Regions from separate parts of the Janthinobacterium sp. KBS0711 genome, predicted to be linked through region 3. Evidence: predicted binding sites of a transcription regulator. Region 3 holds the regulator's gene; each other region holds the start of a gene.
What was found. The regulator FNR, encoded in region 3, switches genes on or off when oxygen is low (the NO sensors DNR and NnrR bind a similar motif). The targets are predictions, from matches to a motif close to TTGATNNNNATCAA.
Positions count from the first base shown of each region.

Region 1: VM94_RS24335 (universal stress protein) is a predicted target of FNR. The motif match lies at 1,287-1,300, and genes of this name have one in related genera.
Region 2: VM94_RS22125 (glycine-rich domain-containing protein) is a predicted target of FNR. The motif match lies at 1,562-1,575, and genes of this name have one in related genera.
Region 4: VM94_RS19975 (PHA/PHB synthase family protein) is a predicted target of FNR. The motif match lies at 1,197-1,210, and genes of this name have one in related genera.

Region 1 is NZ_LBCO01000035.1:262,148-264,349, reverse strand. Features, by position in the region: gene VM94_RS24340 (response regulator) at 1-582, opposite strand, end outside; gene VM94_RS24335 (universal stress protein) at 738-1,205, opposite strand; gene VM94_RS24330 (protein phosphatase CheZ) at 1,681-2,202, shown strand, end outside.
Region 2 is NZ_LBCO01000033.1:777,787-779,988, reverse strand. Features, by position in the region: gene VM94_RS27925 (hypothetical protein) at 1-162, shown strand, start outside; gene VM94_RS22130 (hypothetical protein) at 405-644, shown strand; gene VM94_RS22125 (glycine-rich domain-containing protein) at 732-1,445, opposite strand; gene VM94_RS22120 (CHASE domain-containing protein) at 1,634-2,202, opposite strand, start outside.
Region 3 is NZ_LBCO01000004.1:63,737-65,938, forward strand. Features, by position in the region: gene VM94_RS00855 (FixH family protein) at 29-553, shown strand; gene fnr (fumarate/nitrate reduction transcriptional regulator Fnr) at 680-1,438, opposite strand; gene VM94_RS00865 (response regulator) at 1,678-2,202, shown strand, end outside.
Region 4 is NZ_LBCO01000033.1:286,730-288,931, forward strand. Features, by position in the region: gene VM94_RS19975 (PHA/PHB synthase family protein) at 1-1,144, opposite strand, end outside; gene VM94_RS19980 (hypothetical protein) at 1,415-1,654, shown strand; gene VM94_RS19985 (LysR substrate-binding domain-containing protein) at 1,651-2,202, opposite strand, start outside.

The sequences.
Region 1 (2,202 bases), on a different contig from region 3:
ACTCATGCCCATTTTTTGCATGATGCGCGTCTTGTGCGTACTCACCGTCTTGACGCTCAGGTGCAGGTTGTTGGCGATTTCCGTGATCGACTTGCCCGCCACCAGCAGGGAAAAGACTTCGAATTCGCGGTCCGACAACTGTTTGTGCAGCAAGCTTTCATTCGGCATCATGATGTTGAGCACGAGCTGCTCCGCCACTTCGGCGCTGATGTAGGGGCGTCCCGACGCCACCTTGTGGATGGCGCCCACGAGCTGGGTGCCCGCGCTTTCCTTGGTCAGATAGCCTTGCGCGCCGGCGCGGATGGCCCGCACCGCATATTGTTCTTCCTCGTGCATGGTGAGGATCAGGATGGCCAGCTTGGGCGCCTCGCTGCGGATTTGCCGGATCAGGTCGACGCCGCTGCGGCCCGGCATCGACAGGTCGAGCAGCAACAGGTCGAAGCCGCCCTGGCGCACGTGGTTGAGGACTTCAAAGCCGTCGATGGCTTCACCCACGATATCGATGTCCGGCGCGCCGTCAAGGATGCGCTTCAATCCTTCTCGCATGATGGTGTGGTCGTCGGCAATCACAATACGTATCATAGGCGGGCAATCTGGATGCGTGAAATCTGCTATGTCCGTCACCGGACAATCAAATGTTGAAAAGCGAGAAACGTTGTCATTTTAACTGAAGCGGCCGAAAATTTGCCTTTTTCTTAATGTGCCGGCAACAGCGGCCACCGTGGCCATCTGACCCCTTATTCCGCCAGAGGTTCCTTGATCAGCCTATGCACGAGCACGGGCAATTTCGAGTGCGACAGCACCTTGTTGGTCACGCTGCCCAGCAGCAATTGCCCCCAGCCGCTGCGGCCATGCGAGCCCATGAAAATCAGGTCGCAATGCTGCAATTGCGCCACTTCCACGATTTTCAGGGCCGGGCTGTCGGAAAACGCCGTCAGGCCCGTTGCTTCCAGGCCCCGCTTGGCGGCCGCGTCGAGGATGGGCTGCCAATGGTCGGCGCCCGCCTTGCGCATGGCGATGCGGTATTCTTCCTCGCTGGGATAGCTTGGCGGAATGATCTCGATGTACACCGGGTACTGGTATTCGGGCGCCACGTACACGGCAAGGATGTCGGCGTGCATCTGTTCGGCAAAGGCAACGCCGGCACAGGCTGTCAAGTTGGAGACGGTGGAGCCGTCCGTGGCGATCAGAATTTTCTTATACATGGCAGGTCCTTTGGCGGTGACTGAGCGCGCGCAACGCCTCTTATTGTAGACGCGGCGGCAGCATTGTATTCATGTAAAGACTTGATAATTATCAATACAACTGCACCTTCAGTATAGACAACATTGGCAGAAAGATCGTGTTTAGCTGCAACGATGTCCGACGAGTCCATACCGCACTGTTGCGCAGGCGCCCGGAAGCAGGATTTCTTGTACGGCGCGTGGTCTTGCACGCACGCCAATGGTAGTATTTCAAAATACAACAGCAGGAACACTTATTTCCTGGTGGAAAAGCTCTTGTGGGCCAGCTTTGCACCAGGAAGCGCGTTTTGAGATTTACCAACAGGGCGGCGCCCTGCTACACTCGCACCATCGCAGCGGTATTGCCTCAAATCATCTTAATCGAGAAATTGTGGGTATCAGTCTGTAAAACGCACAGTTCAGGCGGAATTTTGACAAATTATGGAGAAGCAGGGATATGACCAACGCCGCTGATGATTTCGACGCATTATTCGATGAAGTATCTGCGCAAAGTGCGGCCGCGGCTCAGCCCGCACCAGCCGCCGCGCCCGCTCCCGCCGTGATCGCGGATGACGATTTCGACGCGCTGTTCGACTCCGTGTCGGCCAGCGCCGCCGTGCCTGCCGCTGCTGCGGCGCCGGTGGCCGCCGCGCCAGCCGAGCCGGAAGCGGCCCCCGCAGCCAGCGCCGACGCGCCTGGCGACGCGGCCGATCCCGTCGACCAGTCCGACAAGCCGATGTTCGAGCGTCTGGGCGGCATCGTGCGCCTGCTGCACGATTCGCTGCGCGAACTGGGCTACGACAAGGCGTTGACGGAAGCGTCGTCGCAGATCGTCGACGCCCAGGACCGCCTGGAATATGTCGCCACCCTGACCGAACAGGCCGCGAACAAGGTTTTGAACACGCTTGACGAAGGCATGCCGGCGCAAGATGTGCTGTCGAAGAAGGCCAAGGACATGGACAGCCGCTGGACGGCCCTG
Region 2 (2,202 bases), on a different contig from region 3:
GCCTGGTGCCGCGTCGACGATTTCCCATGCACTTGCCCGCTTGCCACCCCGGCCGGCGTGGCCGCGCAAGGCTGGCATCTATCCGCTGAAATGGCCCGCCTGGGCACCCTCATGGCCATAGCCTGGCTCATGCATAGCGGTGTTGCCCATCGTAAAAATTGATGACGTGCAGCAAATTTTTCCGATTTGAGTTATCCTCTAGCACATTCCAAGTGCGTCAATTCTCTTCAATTATCACAATTTTGCTTTAAGTTACGCAAAAATCAACAATAGCGTGTATTATATTGTTTGCGGCGTAAAGGCCGCATAAGTGATGGCGCTTTTTAGTGTGTTTACCCTGAATTATTGTGAAAGAGACATTCGGTTTCTTTTCGCTCTAATACAACAAGTACGGATTTTTGATCATGTCTCTCAAACAAATTACCTCTTTGCCTACCTACAACCCGAATCGCGTCCTTGATGCGATCATCGACAAGCTGCAGCTGAAAAACGATGCCGCCTTGTCGCGAGCTCTGGAAGTGGCGCCACCTGTTATCAGCAAGATTCGTCACAACACCTTGCCGATCGGCGCCACGATCCTCATCCGCATGCATGAAATCAGCGATTTCAGCATTCGTGAACTGCGCGAGTTGATGGCTGCCTAAGAGCGCCTGACAGACGGCAAACTGAGAGGTGCCGTCTGGGTAAGTCAGGCTTGCCGCGTGCGGCAGCCACATCCGTTTTCCGCTTTTCTATTGCGGCTCGCGGTTCAGTACCGGACGATCGATATAGAAACGCCCCATTTCCAGGCCAGTCGAAGACGACTTGACCACCGCTGCAGCCAGTGAGGCAGGCGCGCTGGAAAAGGCGGTGCTGGCAGCCCCGGTCGCGCGGCCCGAATACGCCGTCGCCTGCACCGCCGCGCTGGAAAACGCCGTTTGCACGGCCCGGCCCGAGTAGGCCGTTGCCTGTACCGCCGCACTGGAAAATGCTGTTTGCACAGCCCGTCCTGAATACGCAGCCTGCACAGCCCGTCCCGAATACGCCGCCTGTACGGCGCGCCCCGAATACGCCGTTTCTGCGCGAATATAATCTTCCCCGAACGTTTGTTCATACAGCTGCTTCATGCGCTCGCCCACGCGATGGTGCGCCGCTTCGTCGTCTTCGCCGCGCAAGCCGATGTACGGGAAGTGATGGAGGAAGTAGCCGAACACCTGTTCGCAATCGGCCGCATATTTCAGGGTGTCGAGGATGTGGTAGTGCCAGAAGGTATCGACGTCCATCAGCGGCGCCGTTTCTTCTTCCGGAAACTGTTTCATCAGGATCAGGAAGCGGCGGTATTCGAATTCCACCGCATTCGCCTTCTCCAGGCTCCATCCCTCGCCTGACTCGCGGTGCATCAGCTTGACCTTGATCGCGTCCAAATTCAAATCGGCAATTGCCTTGAAACTGTCGTTCGTATCCATGAATGTCCTTTGGTAAAGAGCGTTGTGGGAAATACGGTGAAACAAGGGAAAGCGGCGGGTGCGTGCTCCTGGCAAGTGGTCGAGGAATGCCTGGCCCATGGCGGGCGGGCGCTGAATTGTTCTACATCAATATTGCATCTAATTACGAAATATGCAAGCTGAGCTTGCTTCATGCGTGCGTACGCCTGTCAGCTGCTGACCCGGCTTTCTTCCTGGTAGGGAAATGCGGTGGCGTCAGCGCCCAGCGGCACGCTGACGTGCACGCTCATGCCGGCGCCGGGGCTGCTTTCGATGTAAAAAGTACCGCCCAGCAATTTTATGCGCTCCTCGATGCCCACCAGGCCAAACGAGCCCAGCTTGTTGCGCCCGTCGATGGCCGCCCCCACGCCGTTGTCGCTGATGCTCATCGACACCGTATCGCGGCACTTTTCCAGCTTGACTTGCACGCGGCTGGCATTCGCATGCTGGGAAATATTGCTGAGCGACTCTTGCAGGATGCGAAACAGGGCCGTCGCGCATTGATCGCTGAGGCAAATGTCGTCATGGCTTTCGCTCACTTCGCAGGCGATGCCCGTGCGCTGGCGAAATTGCGCCACCTGCCATTCGACGGCCGCATTCACGCCCAGGTCCAGTACGGTAGGGCGCAAGTCGTTGATGATCTGCCGCACGCTCTTGATGGTGGCGTCGATCTGCTCCAGGGTCGAGCGGGCGCGGGCGTTCAGGCGCGGGTGGCGGCGATGCGTGCGCGAGGCCAGCA
Region 3 (2,202 bases):
GTATACACAGAAACACAGGAGAAATACCATGTCCGACAGTCTGAAACTGCAACCTCCCGTTGCCCCGTGGTACAAGCATCGCTGGCCATGGCTGCTGATGATCGGTCCCGGCCTGTCCGTGGTCGTCGGCAGCTTCATGGGCTATATCGCGTTTACGCAGCCCGACGCACTGGTGGTGGGCGATTATTACAAGCAGGGCAAGGCGATCAACCAGGATTTGAAGCGCGACACGATCGCCAGCAACCTGGCGATGGATACGACCCTGTCGTATGACGTCGCTGCAGCGCGCCTCAGCGGTTCCGTGCACAGCTTCGGCAAGGCGTACCAGGGGCCGCTGCAGCTGCACCTGGCGCATGCGACCCTGCCGGAAAAGGATATCAAGCTGCTGGTGCAGCCCGATGCGGCCGGCAATTTCTCGGTAGCGCTGCCGATGCTCGAGCGCAGCCGCTGGCAGGTGCTGGTGGAAAACGACAAACGCGAGTGGCGCCTGTCCGGCATCTGGACCTGGCCCGTGCAACGCAGCATCGCGCTGCACGCGGATGAAGAGCTATAACGTACAGCGCCGGGAAAAAACCGTAGCGAGCGGCAGTGATTTGTGGCTGAGAAGCGCAGCTGTGCTAGAGCACAGCGAGCATCGCAGGCCGCAAAGCGCGACGCGCAGTAGGTTTTGACGGTGCTGTTATTTGCAGACGTCCGTGCCGGCTGTAATGGCCTTCAATTTCGCCGGCTGCAGGATCTCGATCTCGCGGTTCGAGACACGCAGCCAGCCTTCCTTCTTGAATTTCGACAATAAACGGCTGACGCTTTCGATGGTCAGGCCCAGGTAGTTGCCGATTTCCTCGCGCGACATGCGCAGCTGGAATTTGCTGCTCGAATAGCCGCGCGCCTCGTAGCGCGACGCCAGGTTGACGATGAAGGCGGCAAAGCGCTGCGTCGCCTGCATATTGCCCAGCAAGAGCATCACGCTTTGCTCGCGCGTGATTTCCTGGCTCATCATGCGGTGGAAATGACGGAGCAGGGTCGGCATATTGCCCAGTAATTGTTCCAGGCTGGAAAACGGGATTTCACACACTTCGCTGTCTTCCAGCGCCACCGCATTACAGTGGTGGCGGTCGGCGCTGATGGCGTCCATGCCCAGCAGTTCGCCGGCCATCTGGAAACCCGTCACCTGCTCTTCGCCGCCCGGATTGATCTGGTACGTCTTGAAGTGCCCCAGGCGGATCGCGTACAGGTTCTGGAACGAGTCGCCGATGCGGAACAGCGAGGCGCCGCGCACGATCTTGCGGCGGCGGCCGATGATCTGGTCCAGCCTGTCCATGTCGCCCACATCGAGGCCCATCGGCAGGCACAATTGATGCATGCTGCACGTCGAGCATCGCGCTCGCAACGCTTCCACGTTCACTGTGGGCAAGGTTGGAGTGAGTAGCGCTTCAGTCATGTCGGTACCTTTAAGAAAGTGCAACAACAAGTTTACTGCATACCGGGTTGCCGTGTGCCAATTTCACCGTAATTTCGGCGAATAAACGACGTCCAGCCTTTAATTATATGGCAACATCGTCAAAAGCCCATGCGGAGAGGGCAATTTGCGTGGCGGCGCTTGCCAAGCTGGGGTATTGATAGGAAAATTCCTGACAGCATTATCTGCCGCCTGTGCCGCACGGTACTGAAAAGGAAATCATGAAGCCTCTCGGCATCAAAGCAAAAGTCGCGCTGGCTACCAGCCTGACCTCGATCGCCATGATCGCCCTGGTCACCATGATCCAGGTGCAGCACATGCGCGACGATTTCACCCGCGTCCTGCTGAGCCAGCAATCATCGCTGATCACCCGCACCGCCGCCGAACTCGACGACAAGCTGGGCATGCTGCTGCAGATCGTCACCCTGACGGCACGGCAGCAGCCGCCGGAACTGATCGGCCAGCCCGTCCAATTGCGCGACTACTATTCGCGCCGCTCGATGCTGGTGCTGTTCGACGACGTGCTGGTGCTCGACGCGCACGGCGCCGTCGTGGCCGACATGCCGGAAGTGGCGGGACGCGCCGGCATCAACGTCGCCGAGCGCGAGTATTTCCAGACCGTGCTGCGCACGCGCCAGCCCATGATCACCGAGCCGATGCTGGGCAAATCGAGCGGCATGCCCATCGTGCAGATGGTCGCGCCCATACTCGCCGCCGATGGCCAGGTGGCCGGCGTGTTGATCGGC
Region 4 (2,202 bases), on a different contig from region 3:
TGAACAGCGACAGTTCGCCCGGCTCCTTGAAATCCACCTGCGAGGCCAGCATGGTGAGGCTGGCCAGGCGCGCATCGCCATCGCGCGCCATCGTGGCGGCGGCGATGGCCAGCAGGGTGCCGCCCAGGCAGTAGCCGGCCGCGTGCACCTGCGGCGCGCCCGTGATGCGGACAACGGCGTCGAGCGCGTCCATCACGCCCAGCTGGCGGTAGTCTTCCAGCGACAGTTCGCGGTCTTCCTCCGTGGGGTTTTTCCAGGAAATCATGAACACCGTGTGGCCCCGGCCCACCAGGTAGCGCACCAGCGAATTGTGCGGCGACAGGTCGAGGATATAGAACTTCATGATCCACGCCGGCACGAACAGCAGCGGCGCCGCATGCACCTTGTCGGTCGCGGGCGCGTACTGTATCAATTCGATCAAGTCGTTGCGGTAGACCACCTTGCCCGGCGTGACGGCCACGTTTTCGCCCGCCTTGTAGCGGCGCGTATCGGGCGCGTACGGCCCCATGGCGGCGCGCTGCCAGTCCTCGGCCGCGTGGACCAGGCCGCGCGCCAGGCTGGCGCCGCCGCTTTCCACGGTGGCTTGCTGCACCACGGGATTGGTCAGCATGAAGTTCGACGGCGCCAGCATGTCGAGCCACTGGCGCACGGTGAACGTGACGACATCCTCGTGGTGCGGCGCGACGCCGCGCACGCCCGTGGTGGCGCGGTGCCACCATTGCTGTTGCAGCAAGAAGCCCTGGTAGACGAGGTTGTACGGCCAGCGCCGCCAGGCCGGATCGTCGAAGCGCCGGTCCTGCGGCAGCGGCGCGATGCATGGCGTCTCGGCGGTGCCGCCAGCCAGTGCCGATTGCATGGCGTACTGCTGCCAGCGGCCGATCTTCCTCCACGCTTCCTGCACAAGGGCTTGCTGCTTCGATGGCGCCAGCGCCAGGTGGCTGAGCCAGTCGGCATACGCGTTGCCCAGCGCGGCCGGCGAAATGCCACCCGTGAGCTTGCCCAGCCAGGCGTTCAGCAGCAGGTCCAGGGTGGCGCCTTCCGGCGCTGTCTCCGGATAATCGGGCGCCGGCACGCCTTGCCAGGCGCTGCCCAGGCGCTCATGTTCAACGTTGTGCTGCGCGTCGCTCGGCTGCGTCTTGCTCATCGAGGGCTCCTGTCATTTTTTTACAGGATAGCAATAGCTTGTTCAAAAAATTATGATCTACATCAACTTTGGCCGGATGCGTGCGGCGTGGCTAGCCATCTGGATGAAACTTCGAATGAAAATGATTTAAACGAATATTGCGATTCCATCGATCTTATTTTAATAATAAAGAAAAACCATTTATTCGTGAATTTATTTATTGTATTTGGTAAATTTATGTAGCAAAATACGGTAAAGCAAGACCGATCACAGTGGATAGAGGAGATGGACATGCATACGAAATTGTCGGCAAGCGGCAGCGAAGAGGCGGGCAGAGGCTATCCACGCGGCGCAGCTGCGGGCGTCAGTCGTTCTTCCGTGCGGCGTTTGAAGGCGATAGCCTACCTGGCCCTGTTGCTGGCCGTGGTGCCGGCGGCAAGCTGCATCGCCACGGGCCGCGCCGGCGTGCCGGTGCCATTCAGCGCCCTGTGCGGCGTCGTGTCGTGCGCGGCAGGCGAGCATGGACTCTAGCGCGCGGCCTGCGCCTCCTCGCGGATCCATGCCATGAATGCCTGGACGGCAGGGCGCGTGGCCGCGTCGGGCCGCGCCACCAGGTAGTAGGCAAAGCGCGCGGGCCAGGGCAAATCCAGCACTTGCACCAGGCGCCCCGCGGCAATTTCCTCCTGCGCGTAGAGCTGCGGCACCAGGGCAAGTCCCTGTCCCGCTTCGGCTGCGCGTATCAACAGAAAATCATCTTCGAAGGCCGAGCCGCGCAGCGCCCGCGCCGCATCGGCGCTGCCGTCCGGGGCGCCATGCGCGGCCAGCCACAAGGGCCAGTCGGCGCGGTCCGTATCGTGCAGCAGCGGGTAGCGCAGACAATCGCCGGGCGTGGTGATGGGCTGCTGGCCTGCCATCAGGGCGGGGCTGGCGACGGGCACCAGCACGGGCGCCATCAATCGCGTCACCTGCAAGCCCGGATAATCTCCCAAGCCGTGGCGCAAGGCCACGTCAACCCTGTCGCGGCGCAAGTCGACCAGCGCCGACGTGGCTTCCACGCGCACCTCGATCTGCGGGTGGCG